4 regions of the Pseudomonas tritici genome follow, and region 3 is predicted to be linked to each of the others. Evidence: predicted binding sites of a transcription regulator. Region 3 holds the regulator's gene; each other region holds the start of a gene.
The links. Region 3 encodes sigma-54, which starts transcription at its own class of promoters, with help from an activator protein. Its sites were predicted from a motif close to ANTGGCATNNANNTTGCTNT; they were not measured.
Positions count from the first base shown of each region.

Region 1: a site for sigma-54 is predicted at 1,315-1,334, ahead of glnA (type I glutamate--ammonia ligase). Genes of this name have one in related genera too.
Region 2: a site for sigma-54 is predicted at 1,718-1,737, ahead of HU722_RS04830 (sigma 54-interacting transcriptional regulator). Genes of this name have one in related genera too.
Region 4: a site for sigma-54 is predicted at 2,009-2,028, ahead of flgB (flagellar basal body rod protein FlgB). Genes of this name have one in related genera too.

Region 1 covers NZ_CP077084.1:610,284-613,489, reverse strand. The annotation lists gene thiI (tRNA uracil 4-sulfurtransferase ThiI) at 1-1,100, opposite strand, end outside; gene glnA (type I glutamate--ammonia ligase) at 1,433-2,839, shown strand; gene HU722_RS02640 (chorismate mutase) at 3,020-3,206, shown strand, end outside.
Region 2 covers NZ_CP077084.1:1,122,681-1,125,886, reverse strand. The annotation lists gene pth (aminoacyl-tRNA hydrolase) at 1-474, shown strand, start outside; gene ychF (redox-regulated ATPase YchF) at 496-1,596, shown strand; gene HU722_RS04830 (sigma 54-interacting transcriptional regulator) at 2,013-2,936, shown strand.
Region 3 covers NZ_CP077084.1:1,282,601-1,285,806, forward strand. The annotation lists gene ptsN (PTS IIA-like nitrogen regulatory protein PtsN) at 1-450, opposite strand, end outside; gene hpf (ribosome hibernation-promoting factor, HPF/YfiA family) at 461-766, opposite strand; gene HU722_RS05635 (RNA polymerase factor sigma-54) at 842-2,335, opposite strand; gene lptB (LPS export ABC transporter ATP-binding protein) at 2,521-3,206, opposite strand, start outside.
Region 4 covers NZ_CP077084.1:4,965,080-4,968,285, forward strand. The annotation lists gene flgE (flagellar hook protein FlgE) at 1-338, opposite strand, end outside; gene flgD (flagellar hook assembly protein FlgD) at 370-1,095, opposite strand; gene flgC (flagellar basal body rod protein FlgC) at 1,112-1,555, opposite strand; gene flgB (flagellar basal body rod protein FlgB) at 1,559-1,966, opposite strand; gene cheR (protein-glutamate O-methyltransferase CheR) at 2,269-3,096, opposite strand; gene HU722_RS22585 (chemotaxis protein CheV) at 3,140-3,206, opposite strand, start outside.

The DNA of each region.
Region 1 (3,206 bases), 670 kb from region 3:
TGTTCTTCGTACTCCACGCGGTTTCGCTTGGCGTGGGTCTTGGGGTTCACCGAGATGACCCCGCAATATTCAGGCATATGCTTGGCGAAATCAGCGGTACCGATTTCTTCGGCCAGGTCGATGATGTCCTGCTTGTGACTGGCGATCAGCGGGCGTAGCACCAGCTTTTCGGTCACGCAGTCGATCAGCGACAGGTTCGGCAGCGTCTGACTGGACACCTGGGAGATCGCCTCACCGGTCACCAGCGCGTCGATCTGCAACTGGTCGGCGATCCGCGACGCAGCGCGCAACATCATACGCTTCAAAACTACGCCCATATGACTGTTATCGACTTTGCCGAGAATTTCGCCCAACACTTCCTCGAACGGTACGCTTACAAATAGCACGCGTTGGGAGCTGCCGTATTTCTTCCAGATAAAGTGCGCAACTTCCATCACGCCCAATTCGTGTGCACGCCCGCCCAGGTTAAAGAAGCAGAAGTGGCTCATCAGGCCGCGGCGCATGATCTGGTAAGCCGCCACCGTGGAATCGAAACCGCCGGACATCAATACCAGGGTCTGTTCCAGGGCGCCCAGCGGGTAGCCGCCGATACTGTTGTGCTGGCTGTGGATCACAAACAACCGTTGGTCGCGAATTTCCATGCGCACTTCAATTTGCGGCGCTTTCAGGGAAATTCCGGCGGCGCCGCACTCGCGACGCAGCTTGCTGCCGACGTATTTTTCGACATCCATGGAGCTAAAGGTGTGCTTGCCGGCACGCTTGCAACGCACCGAAAAGATCTTTCCTTCCAGCTCATTACCGAAGTGCTGTTTGCACTTCTCGGTGATGTCGTCGAAGTCGCCAAGCGGGTACTCATCCACCTGCAGGAAATGCGCGATGCCCGGCATGCAGCTCAGGCGCTCGGTCATGTCCTTCAAGGCTTTGGGCTCGGTGACACGGGTTTCCAGCTCGAGGTTGTCCCACACGCCATTCACCACCACAGCCGGGTCCAGATCGCGGAGCACGGCACGGATGTTCTTGGCCAATTGACGGATGAAACGCATCCGTACCGGTCGGCTCTTGATGGTGATTTCGGGGAAGACTTTAACGATTAATTTCATGGAAACAGCGCGCGCCGGGCCTGCTGAAAAAGGGGGGCGCGGATTATAGCGGAAATCGCTCACGGTTTAACCAGTTAATATGCATAGCACACGCAACGCACTAAATGGGTGCGCTTTCGTTCCATTGCGCCACATTGCGGTGCGAAGATTTTACGCTTTTGTCGCAATGCACCTTTATAGGGGCGTTTTTGGATCAAAAAACCCATGTTGGCGCACTGGCATGCAATTTGCTCTCTTGTGAGGCAGGTTGCCATGGCGGAGTATCCGCGCCGGCATCACCCAAATTCTAAGGGCTACTCCACTACCCAGCCCGAAGCCACCCGGAGGACACTATGTCGAAGTCGGTTCAACTCATCAAAGATCATGACGTTAAATGGATTGATCTGCGCTTCACGGACACCAAAGGCACTCAGCACCACGTGACCATGCCGGCTCGCGATGCGCTGGATGATGCTTTCTTTGAAGAAGGCAAAATGTTCGACGGTTCCTCCATCGCTGGCTGGAAAGGCATCGAAGCCTCCGACATGATCCTGATGCCGGACGACAGCACTGCCGTGCTGGACCCGTTCACCGAAGAGCCAACCCTGATCCTGGTTTGCGACGTGATCGAGCCTTCGACCATGCAAGGCTACGACCGCGACCCACGTGCGATCGCCAAGCGTGCCGAGGAATACCTGAAGTCCACCGGTATCGGCGACACCGTATTCGTAGGCCCGGAGCCAGAGTTCTTCATCTTCGACCAGGTCAAGTTCAAGTCCGACATCTCCGGTTCGATGTTCAAGATCTACTCCGAACAAGGTTCGTGGATGTCCGACCAGGACGTGGAAGGCGGCAACCATGGCCACCGTCCAGGTATCAAAGGTGGCTACTTCCCGGTTCCGCCGTTCGACCATGACCACGAAATCCGTACCTCCATGTGCAACGCCATGGAAGACATGGGCCTGGTCATCGAAGTGCACCACCACGAAGTGGCGACTGCCGGCCAGAACGAAATCGGTGTGAAGTTCAACACCCTGGTGGCCAAGGCTGACGAAGTTCAAACCCTGAAGTATTGCGTACACAACACTGCCGTTGCCTACGGCCGTACCGCTACCTTCATGCCTAAGCCGCTGTACGGCGATAACGGCTCGGGTATGCACGTTCACTTGTCCATCGCCAAAGATGGCAAGAACACCTTCGCTGGCGAAGGTTATGCCGGCCTGTCCGACACCGCCCTGTACTTCATCGGCGGTATCATCAAGCACGGTAAGGCCCTGAACGGCTTCACCAACCCGTCGACCAACTCCTACAAGCGTCTGGTCCCAGGTTTCGAAGCACCGGTAATGCTGGCTTACTCGGCACGTAACCGTTCCGCGTCGATCCGTATTCCTTACGTGTCCAGCCCTCGTGCTCGCCGTATCGAAGCGCGCTTCCCGGATCCAGCAGCCAACCCATACCTGGCCTTCGCTGCCCTGGTCATGGCCGGCCTGGACGGTATCCAGAACAAGATCCACCCTGGCGACGCCGCCGACAAAAACTTGTACGACCTGCCGCCTGAAGAGGCCAAAGAGATCCCACAAGTGTGTGGCAGCCTGAAAGAAGCCCTGGAAGAGCTGGACAAGGGCCGTGCGTTCCTGACCAAAGGCGGCGTGTTCAGCGACGACTTCATCGACGCTTACATCGAGCTGAAAAGCGCGGAAGAAATCAAGGTTCGCACCTTCGTACACCCGCTGGAATACGAGCTGTACTACAGCTGCTGATCCGGTAGCGCCGCTTAACGTGGCGTGCTGAAAAAAGACCTCCTTCAGGAGGTCTTTTTTTGCCCGCGATTTGTGAAGAATGCGGGAGCAGGCTGGCCCGCGATAGCGTACTGCCCGCCACCTGATGTATGACTGACCCACCGCCATCGCGGGCAAGCCCGCTCCCACAGGAGATCACCTTTGAAATACCGATTTGTGTTCGCTCTGTTATTTGTCAGTACCGGTGCGAGCGCCGCGCCACCTACCCTTGAGCCGCTGCTCAACAGCATCGCCGAGCGCCTGGAAATTGCCGACCAGGTAGCCCTGAGCAAATGGGACAGCAAAAAACCCGTAGAAGATAAGAAACGCGAACAAGAGGTGATCGCCA
Region 2 (3,206 bases), 160 kb from region 3:
GTAAACCTTGCGGCCGATCGCAAATATTTTGGCCTGACCGGGCGCTTCTCGCATCAGGGTCAGGATGTTCGTCTGCTGATTCCCACCACCTACATGAACCGCAGCGGCCAGTCTGTCGCGGCGCTTGCGGGCTTCTTCCGGATCAAACCCGAGGAAATCCTGGTGGCCCATGACGAACTGGACCTGCCACCCGGCGTTGCCAAGCTCAAGCTCGGCGGCGGGCATGGCGGGCACAATGGCCTGCGCGACATCATCGCGCAGCTGGGTAATCAGAATAATTTCTACCGTCTGCGGCTCGGCATTGGCCACCCAGGCGTTGCCAGTATGGTTTCAAATTTCGTCCTGGGTCGTGCGCCACGCGCCGAACAGGAAAAACTCGATGCCAGCATCGATTTTGCCCTCGGCGTGCTGCCGGATATCTTCGCCGGTGAATGGAACCGCGCGATGAAAAACCTGCACAGCCAGAAGGCTTGACTCTTACCGAGGGGAAACACCATGGGATTCAATTGCGGCATCGTCGGCCTGCCCAACGTCGGCAAATCCACCCTGTTCAACGCCCTGACCAAGTCCGGTATTGCAGCGGAGAACTTCCCCTTCTGCACCATCGAGCCCAACAGCGGCATCGTGGCTATGCCGGACCCGCGCCTGGCGGCATTGGCGGCCATCGTCAATCCCAAGCGCATCCTGCCGACCACCATGGAATTCGTCGACATCGCCGGCCTGGTAGCCGGTGCGTCGAAAGGTGAAGGCCTGGGTAACAAGTTCCTGGCCAACATCCGCGAAACCGATGCGATCGCCCACGTGGTCCGCTGCTTCGAAGACGAGAACGTGATTCACGTCTCCAACAGCGTTGACCCGAAGCGTGACATCGAGATCATCGACCTGGAACTGATCTTCGCCGACCTCGACAGCTGCGAAAAGCAACTGCAAAAAGTCGCGCGTAACGCCAAGGGCGGCGACAAGGACGCAGTGGTCCAGAAAGGCCTGCTGGAGCAGTTGATTGCTCACTTCACCGAAGGCAAGCCTGCGCGCAGCCTGATGAAGAACATGAGCACCGACGAAAAAGCGGTGATCAAGGGCTTCCATTTGCTGACGACCAAGCCTGTGATGTACATCGCCAACGTTGCTGAAGACGGCTTCGAGAACAACCCGCTGCTGGACGTGGTCAAGGCCATTGCCGACGAAGAAGGCGCGATCGTGGTTCCGGTGTGCAACAAGATCGAAGCAGAAATCGCCGAGCTGGATGACGGCGAAGAAAAAGACATGTTCCTCGAGGCCCTGGGCCTGGAAGAGCCTGGCTTGAACCGTGTGATCCGCGCTGGCTACGAAATGCTGCACCTGCAGACTTACTTCACCGCCGGTGTCGAAGAAGTCCGCGCCTGGACCGTCAAAGTCGGCGCCACCGCGCCACAGGCTGCCGGCGTGATCCACACCGACTTCGAGAAGGGCTTCATCCGCGCCGAAGTGATCGCCTACAACGACTTCATCCAGTACAAGGGCGAAGCCGGTACCAAGGAAGCCGGTAAGTGGCGCTTGGAAGGTAAGGAATACATCGTTAAAGATGGCGATGTGATGCACTTCCGCTTCAACGTGTAAGTGCTGCCTGCGGTTTATACCGAGCTAAAAAAGCCGATGCATTGCATCGGCTTTTTTGTGGGCGCTTGAACGAACTCGAATGTCGGGAAATTTGAAACTGCTAGATAAAATGACAAAATTCCTGAGCGTGAAACTTGCTCTAACACTTTAAAAACACAAAAAACTTATAACTAATTACGGCACTCAGAAAAATACCAAGCCGCTAAAAATTACTTACTATAATTTTAAGATTTCCCTTACGCAAAACTTTAAAAAAAACACAAATCAACACTTGTAATTTTTTAATTTTTTCAAATTACACACTTCACCTCCTCCAAAGTTTTGCCCCCATCATGACAACATAAAAAAATCCTGATTAACTAAGAACATAGGGAGATAGCCCTCTGAAAGCGGCCTCTGCATTGGAGCAAATTGCTATGTCGACGATTAGCCAGAACAGGCTCATAACAGATATAACCTTTCCTGATTGCCCGAGCATCCAAACAACTATAAACAATACCGCCACTCTTGATATAGATATTCTCTTGCTGGGAGAAACAGGTACCGGTAAAGATACACTGGCACAACACATCCACTACCTCTCCCACCGCAAGGGAAACTTCATTGCGGTTAACTGTGCCGCCATCCCGGAAAGCTTGGCCGAAAGCCAACTGTTCGGCGTCAATAGCGGCGCGTACACCGGTGCAGTACAGTCACGAGCAGGCGTCATCGAGGCCGCACACCTGGGCACCTTGTACTTGGACGAGATCGATAGCATGCCACTCGCATTGCAAGCCAAGCTGTTACGGGCGCTGGAGTCGCGGGGTGTTGAACGCTTGGGCTCAACCCGGTTCATACCGGTGGACATGCGTGTCATCGCGTCCGCCCAACAATCACTGCATGAGATGGTCGAGCAAGGTAGGTTCAGACGGGACCTGTATTTCCGCCTTAATGTTGTCAACATTAGTCTTCCCCCACTGCGTCATCGGCGCGAACGCATCATCCCTTTATTTCTGAACATGACTCGGCAGGAAGCCGCCTACTATCACTGCACTACTCCCTGCCCCTCCAGCGAACTACTCCAGCAACTGCTATGCCATTCATGGCAGGGCAATGTGCGCGAACTACGCTCTACGGCTAAACGCTTTGTATTGGGCTTGACGCCCCTGGCTGCGGCTGAGGTGGGCATTCCGCGAATCAAGTCGAGTCTTAAAGAGCGAATGCAACAAATCGAAAAAGTACTGATCGAGGAATCTCTACACCGCAACGCTCACTGTGTGGATGGCGCAGCGAAGGAATTGGGAGTGGCCAAGCGGACGCTATATTACCGAATGAAACAACTGGACATATTATTGAGTTAAGGCCGCAGGCTCATCCACTGAAAACCATGACTTTCCACCAACAATGACACACTCTAAACGGCGCGTTTACGCTCGCCAAGAACTATACATGAAAGCCATGATTGTTCAAAAAGATGCCGCAACATTGTGCAATGTATTACATCGAGAGCAAAGCTGGAAGACCGTGCAATATTTTGAAATGCCATGGTGTAAATATCTGGAACTAATTAATTTCGAGCACCACTCATTTTGTGGTCCTAGACGGATGACCATGTACTCCTGACATCCGAA
Region 3 (3,206 bases):
TTCGTCCACGACAACCTGATACAGCGCCTCATTACTGCTGGCACTGCGCAGTTTGTCGCGTACTTCCTTGCGGTCGAGCATGCTGGCGATCTGCCGAAGCAGTTCCAGGTGTGCATCGGTGGCAGCTTCCGGGACCAGCAAAACAAACAGCAGGTCGACCGGGGCGCCATCGATAGCGTCGAAATCGATGGGATGGTCCAAGTGCAGCAGGGCGCTGACAGGCGTCTCGCAGCCTTTGAGGCGGCAGTGGGGAATAGCGATGCCGTTACCAAAACCGGTCGAGCCAAGTTTTTCACGAGCAATCAGTGCCTCGTACACAGTTTGCGTTTCCAGTTCAGGCACTTCACGGCCGATCAGGTTGGCAATTTGTTCGAGGGCGCGTTTTTTACTGCCGCCCGGCACGTTCACAAGGGAACGGCCGGGGGTCAGGATGGTTTCAAGTCGGATCATGGGGGGAGAGTTAACGACCTGTACCTTGCATCAGGTGCAGATTCTTTTCCTTATGCTTTATGAGTTGGCGGTCCAGCTTGTCGTAGAGCGAGTCGATCGCCGCGTACATGTCCTCATGTTCCGCATTGGCGACGAGCTTGGCATTCGGTACGTGCAGGGTGGCCTCGATTTTCTGCTTGAGCTTATCGACCTCCATGATGACCTGCACGTTGGTGATCTTGTCAAAATGCCCCGCAAGCTTGTTCAGCTTGCTTTCGGTGTATTCACGCAGGGGTTTGGTGACTTCCAGCTGGTGTCCACTGATGTTGACTTGCATACAGCTTCTCCTTCGTTGCCAGTGCATAAAGCGACAGGCGAAAGCGCCTGCCACTGGAACGCTGTGGCCCGCCCGTCACATCAAACGCTTACGCTCGCTGGAAGGCGCGATCCCGAGGGACTCGCGGTACTTGGCGACGGTTCGACGGGCGACCTGAATGCCTTGTGCCTCCAGTAAACCAGCGATCTTACTGTCACTCAATGGCTTTTTCTGATTTTCCGCGGCAACCAGTTTTTTGATGATCGCGCGAATCGCCGTGGACGAGCATTCACCGCCTTCGGAGGTGCTGACGTGGCTGGAGAAAAAGTATTTCAGTTCATAAATACCCCGTGGGGTATGCATGAATTTTTGCGTGGTTACCCGAGAAATCGTCGATTCATGCATGCCAACCGCCTCGGCGATGTCATGCAGTACCAACGGTTTCATCGCCTCGTCGCCGTATTCCAGGAAGCCGCGCTGGTGCTCGACGATCTGGGTGGCCACTTTCATCAGGGTTTCGTTGCGGCTTTGCAGGCTCTTGATAAACCAGCGAGCTTCCTGCAATTGGTTGCGCATGAAGGTGTTATCGGCGCTGGTGTCAGCGCGACGCACAAAACCGGCGTATTGCGGGTTGACCCGCAGGCGTGGCACCGACTCCTGGTTCAGTTCAACCAGCCAGCGCTCGTTATCCTTGCGCACGATCACGTCGGGAACCACGTATTCGGCTTCGCTGGACTCGATTTGCGAGCCAGGACGCGGGTTGAGGCTTTGTACCAGCTCAATGACCTGGCGCAGGTCGTCTTCCTTGAGCTTCATGCGGCGCATCAGTTGGCTGTAGTCGCGGCTGCCCAGCATGTCGATGTAATCGGTGACCAGGCGCTGGGCTTCGGCGAGCCAGGGGGTCTTGGCGGGCAGTTGGCGCAATTGCAGCAGCAGGCATTCGCTGAGGGAGCGCGCACCGATGCCAGCGGGTTCGAACTGCTGGATGCGGTGCAGGACGGCTTCGATCTCGTCCAGCTCGATATCCAGTTCAGGGTCGAATGCTTCGAGAATTTCCTCAAGCGTCTCGTCCAAGTAGCCCTGGTTATTGATGCAGTCGATCAGGGTCACGGCGATCAGGCGATCGGTGTCCGACATCGGCGCCAGGTTCAGTTGCCACAGCAGGTGGCTTTGCAGGCTTTCGCCGGCGGAGGTGCGGGTGGTGAAATCCCACTCGTCATCGTCATTGCTGGGCAGGCTGCTGGCGCTGGTCTGGTAGACGTCTTCCCAGGCGGTGTCGACGGGAAGCTCGTTGGGAATGCGTTCGTTCCAGTCGCCTTCCTCGAGGTTATCCACCGTTGGGGCGGTTTCCTGATAGGAGGGTTCCTGCACATCGGGGTTGGGTTTTTGCTCGATGTTATCGGCCAGCGGGTCTGCATTATCGAAGTCGTCGCCTTCTTCCTGGCGTTCGAGCATCGGATTGGACTCCAGGGCCTCCTGGATTTCCTGTTGCAGGTCCAGGGTCGACAATTGGAGCAGGCGGATGGCCTGTTGCAGCTGCGGTGTCATCGTCAGCTGCTGGCCCATTCTCAGGACTAGCGATGGTTTCATGGCAGGGGCTTAACACCTTATTCGCCGGCGCAATGCGCCATCCACGACAGGGCGCGTGAGCGCCAAACATAAGCAAATTATATGCCTGATATCGGGGGCTTTGCCTAGAGCGCGGTAACAATAAAAATCCAGAGGTTTTCATTGACTCCCGCGCACCTTGGCAATCGGCCGTGACACCACGGTGTTTACAGGCGGAACTCGTGACCCAGGTACACTTCCTTGACCAGTTCATTGGCCAGGATGGTGGCGGAGTCGCCTTCAGCGATCAGTTGACCATCGTTGACGATATACGCGGTTTCGCAGATATCGAGCGTCTCACGGACGTTGTGGTCAGTGATCAGCACGCCAATGCCCTTAGCCTTGAGGTGGTGAATGATCTGCTTGATGTCGCCGACCGATATTGGGTCGACGCCGGCAAACGGTTCGTCCAACAGGATGAACTTCGGTGCAGTGGCCAGGGCACGAGCGATTTCTACGCGGCGGCGCTCACCACCGGACAGGCTCATGCCGAGGTTGTCGCGGATATGGTTGATGTGGAATTCCTGCAGCAGGCTTTCCAGCTCCTTGCGACGGCCGTCACGGTCGAGCTCCTTGCGGGTCTCGAGGATGGCCATGATGTTGTCGGCCACCGACAGTTTGCGGAAGATCGACGCTTCCTGCGGGAGATAGCCGATACCGGCGCGGGCGCGGCCGTGCATCGGCTGGTGGCTCACGTCCAGGTCATCGATCAATACGCGACCCTGATCCGCCTGGACCAGTCCGACGATCATGTAGAAGCAGGTGGTCTTGCCGGCGCCATTGGGGCCGAGCAAGCCGACGATCTGGCCGCTGTCGATCGACAGGCTGACGTCGCGCACGACCTGACGGCCTT
Region 4 (3,206 bases), 2.6 Mb from region 3:
CCGTCTTTGTCGGCACGGAAAGCACCGCTGCGGGTGTATTCCAGCGAACCGTCGCTGCCCTTCTGAACGAAGAAGCCACCGCCCTGGATCGCCATGTCCAGCACGCCGCCGCTGTTGTTGACGTCACCCTGGGTGAACTGCTGGGACACAGCCGCCAGGTTCACACCGTTGCCGATGCTGTTCTGGCCGGTGCCCAGTTTGGAGGCGGCGTAGATGTCCGCAAACTCCGCACGGGACGACTTGAAGCCAGTGGTCGCGACGTTGGCGATGTTGTTGCCGGTCACGTCCAGTTGTTTGTTGGCCGCATAGAGGCCGCTAAGGCCGATATTAAAAGACATGTTTCTCTCCCTCTGCCGTATTTAGCCGGCTCTATGTACCGATAGTCTGGATTTGCGACAGCTTGACGCTGCCCATGCCGCCTGCAAGGTTCAGCAGCATTTCGCCGCCGGTCTTGCTCAACGTCACGCTGGTTACCGTTGCCGGCAGCGAAGTTGCCAAGGCAACCGCGTCGCCCTTGTCATTCTTGGTGGTGGCCGCGAAGGTGTAAGTGCCCGCTGGGGCGACCTCACCGTTGTCGTTCTTGCCATCCCAGATAAAGTCGGAGTTGCCTGCACTCTGGGCGCCCATATCAATGGTGCGCACCACGTTGCCGTCTTTGTCGGTGATCTTGATGGCGACGTTGCCTGTCGCCGCAGTCACGGCTACCGAACCGGTCATGCTCTTGCTGGTGTCCACCAGAGCCTTGTCGGTCTGGGTGATGATCGAACGCCCTACCAGCGACGACGCCTGCAACGCTTGCGACGAGCTGAAGTTGCTCGAGATGTTGTTCACCGAGTCGTTCAGGGTGTTGATGCCTTCCAGGCTGCTGAACTGCGCCAACTGGGCCACGAACGCACCGTTGTCTTGCGGCGACAGCGGGTTCTGGTTTTTCAGTTGGGTCACGAGCAGTTGCAGGAACGCGTCCTTGCCCAGCGACTGGCTGCCCGTCGCTGCCTTGGAGGCACTATTGACGCTGCTGGTGTCGGTCGCGGTCTTGACCTTGGAGTTGAAAAGGTCCTGGACTGCCGTGTTGTTACTCGTATCAACGATGGCCATTATTTGGCGCCCCTTATCACTGACCCAGGGTCAGGACCTTCTGCATCATGGTTTTGGCGGTGTTCATCATTTCCGCATTGGTCTGGAACGAACGGCTGGCGGAAATCATGTCGGCCATTTCCTCAACCACGTTGACGTTGGGGTAGTAGACATAACCCTTTTCGTTCGCGGCGGGATGGTTGGGTTCGTAGCGGGCTTCAAGGTTGCTCTGGTCTTCGACCACACCAAGCACCTGCACGCCAGAACCGGCATTACCCTGGTCCTGGAACAGCGAATCGCTGCCGCCAGCCTGGCCACCCTGGAACATGGTGGCGAACACCGGGTGACGGGCACGGTAGGTCTGGTCAATGCTCGAAGACACGGTCTCGGCGTTGGCGATGTTACTGGCGACGGTGTTCAAACGCGTGGTCTGCGCGCTCATGCCACTGCCGGCAATATTGAAAACACTGGACAGGGACATGGCTTACTCTCCGCGCAGGGCTGACATCAGCCCTTTGAATTTGCTGTTAAGCAGGGTGAAGCTGGCTTGAAAGTTCACCGAGTTCTCGGCATAGGCCGATTGCTCAAGCTGGGCGTCGACGGTGTTCTGGTCGATCGACGGCTGCATCGGTGTGCGATACAGCAACGACTCGTCACCATTGCTCAGGCCTTGCGCTTCAATATGACGGCTGTTGGTCATGTTCAAGGCGAAGGTGCCGTTTTTGGTCTTGTCCTGCTGTGCGGCGAGCACGGCGGAGAAGTCCAGATCCCGAGCCTTGTAGTTCGGGGTGTCGGCGTTGGCAATGTTGTTGGCCAGGACTTCAGCACGCTGGGCGCGGAAGCCCAGGGCTTGTTCGTGGATACCGAGCGCTTTATCGAAGCTGATGCTCATGGCGGAAACCTTTAGGCTGACCTGCTTTTCGTTAACAGGGTTATAGCAAGGTGCATGCCAATCTTGCGGAGGCCCGTATATCAAGGGTTTGCGGGGCGGTTGCCGGCGGCAATGCCAGAAAAGCGGCAAGAGGTTTCCGCGTGGCGCCAGTAAAGCGGCAATGGAGAGTTGCCGCTGTTGGGAAAATTGCCGCAAAAAAAATGGGAGCGGGTTTGCTCGCGAATGCGGTGGGTCAGTCAACTTATCTATGACTGATCCACCGCATTCGCGAGCAAACCCGCTCCCACATTTAGATTTGCGTACTATTTAGCCTGGTAAATGATCCCAGGGCTGCACTGCACCATCTGGTAATGATCCGGCAAACCGTTCAGCGCTTCGGATGCACCGAGGAACAAATAGCCGCCCCGCTTGAGCGTGCCGTGGATGCGTAGCAGGATGTCCTTCTTCACTTCAGCGGAGAAGTAGATCAACACGTTGCGGCAGAACACCATGTCGAACTTGCCCAGGCTGGCGTAGCTGTCGAGCAGGTTGAACGAGCGAAACTCCACACGGTTCTTGATCGGCGCTTTGATCGCCCAACGTCCCGCCCCTTTCGGGTCGAAGAAACGTTGCAGGCGCTCCGGGGACAGGCCACGGCCCAGCGCCAGGCTGTCGTACTCGCCGGTCTTGCAGTTGGTGAGCATGGTGCCGGACAGGTCGGTGGCCACGATTTGAGCACCGGCCTTCAATTGGCCCATATTGGTCCGCTCGAACTCATCGATGGACATCGAGATCGAGTACGGCTCCTGCCCCGAGGAGCACGCCGCCGACCAGATGCGCAGGCGCTGGCCCGGGCTGGCCTTGATGGCCTCCGGCAGCACTTTGCTCTTGAGCACTTCAAAGGGGTAGGTGTCGCGAAACCACAGGGTTTCGTTGGTGGTCATGGCATCGACCACCATTTCCTTGAGCCCGCTGCGCGGCTGGCCCTGGATGCGCTGGACCAGCTCACCCAACGACTTGATGCCCTGCTGCTCCATCAGTTTGTTGAGACGGCTGGATACCAGATACTGCTTGTTTTCACCGAGCAATATGCCACAGGCCTTTTCCAGGAAGACCCGGAACTGTTCAAAATCCAAATTACCCGTAGACACTGATACCGCCTCTTAAATCGTGTGACCGCCAGGGAAAAAGCCCCTAGCCGTGATCTGCTGCTTTGATCCGCTCGACGACCCGGGATGCCAGGTCATCGGGGCGGAATTTG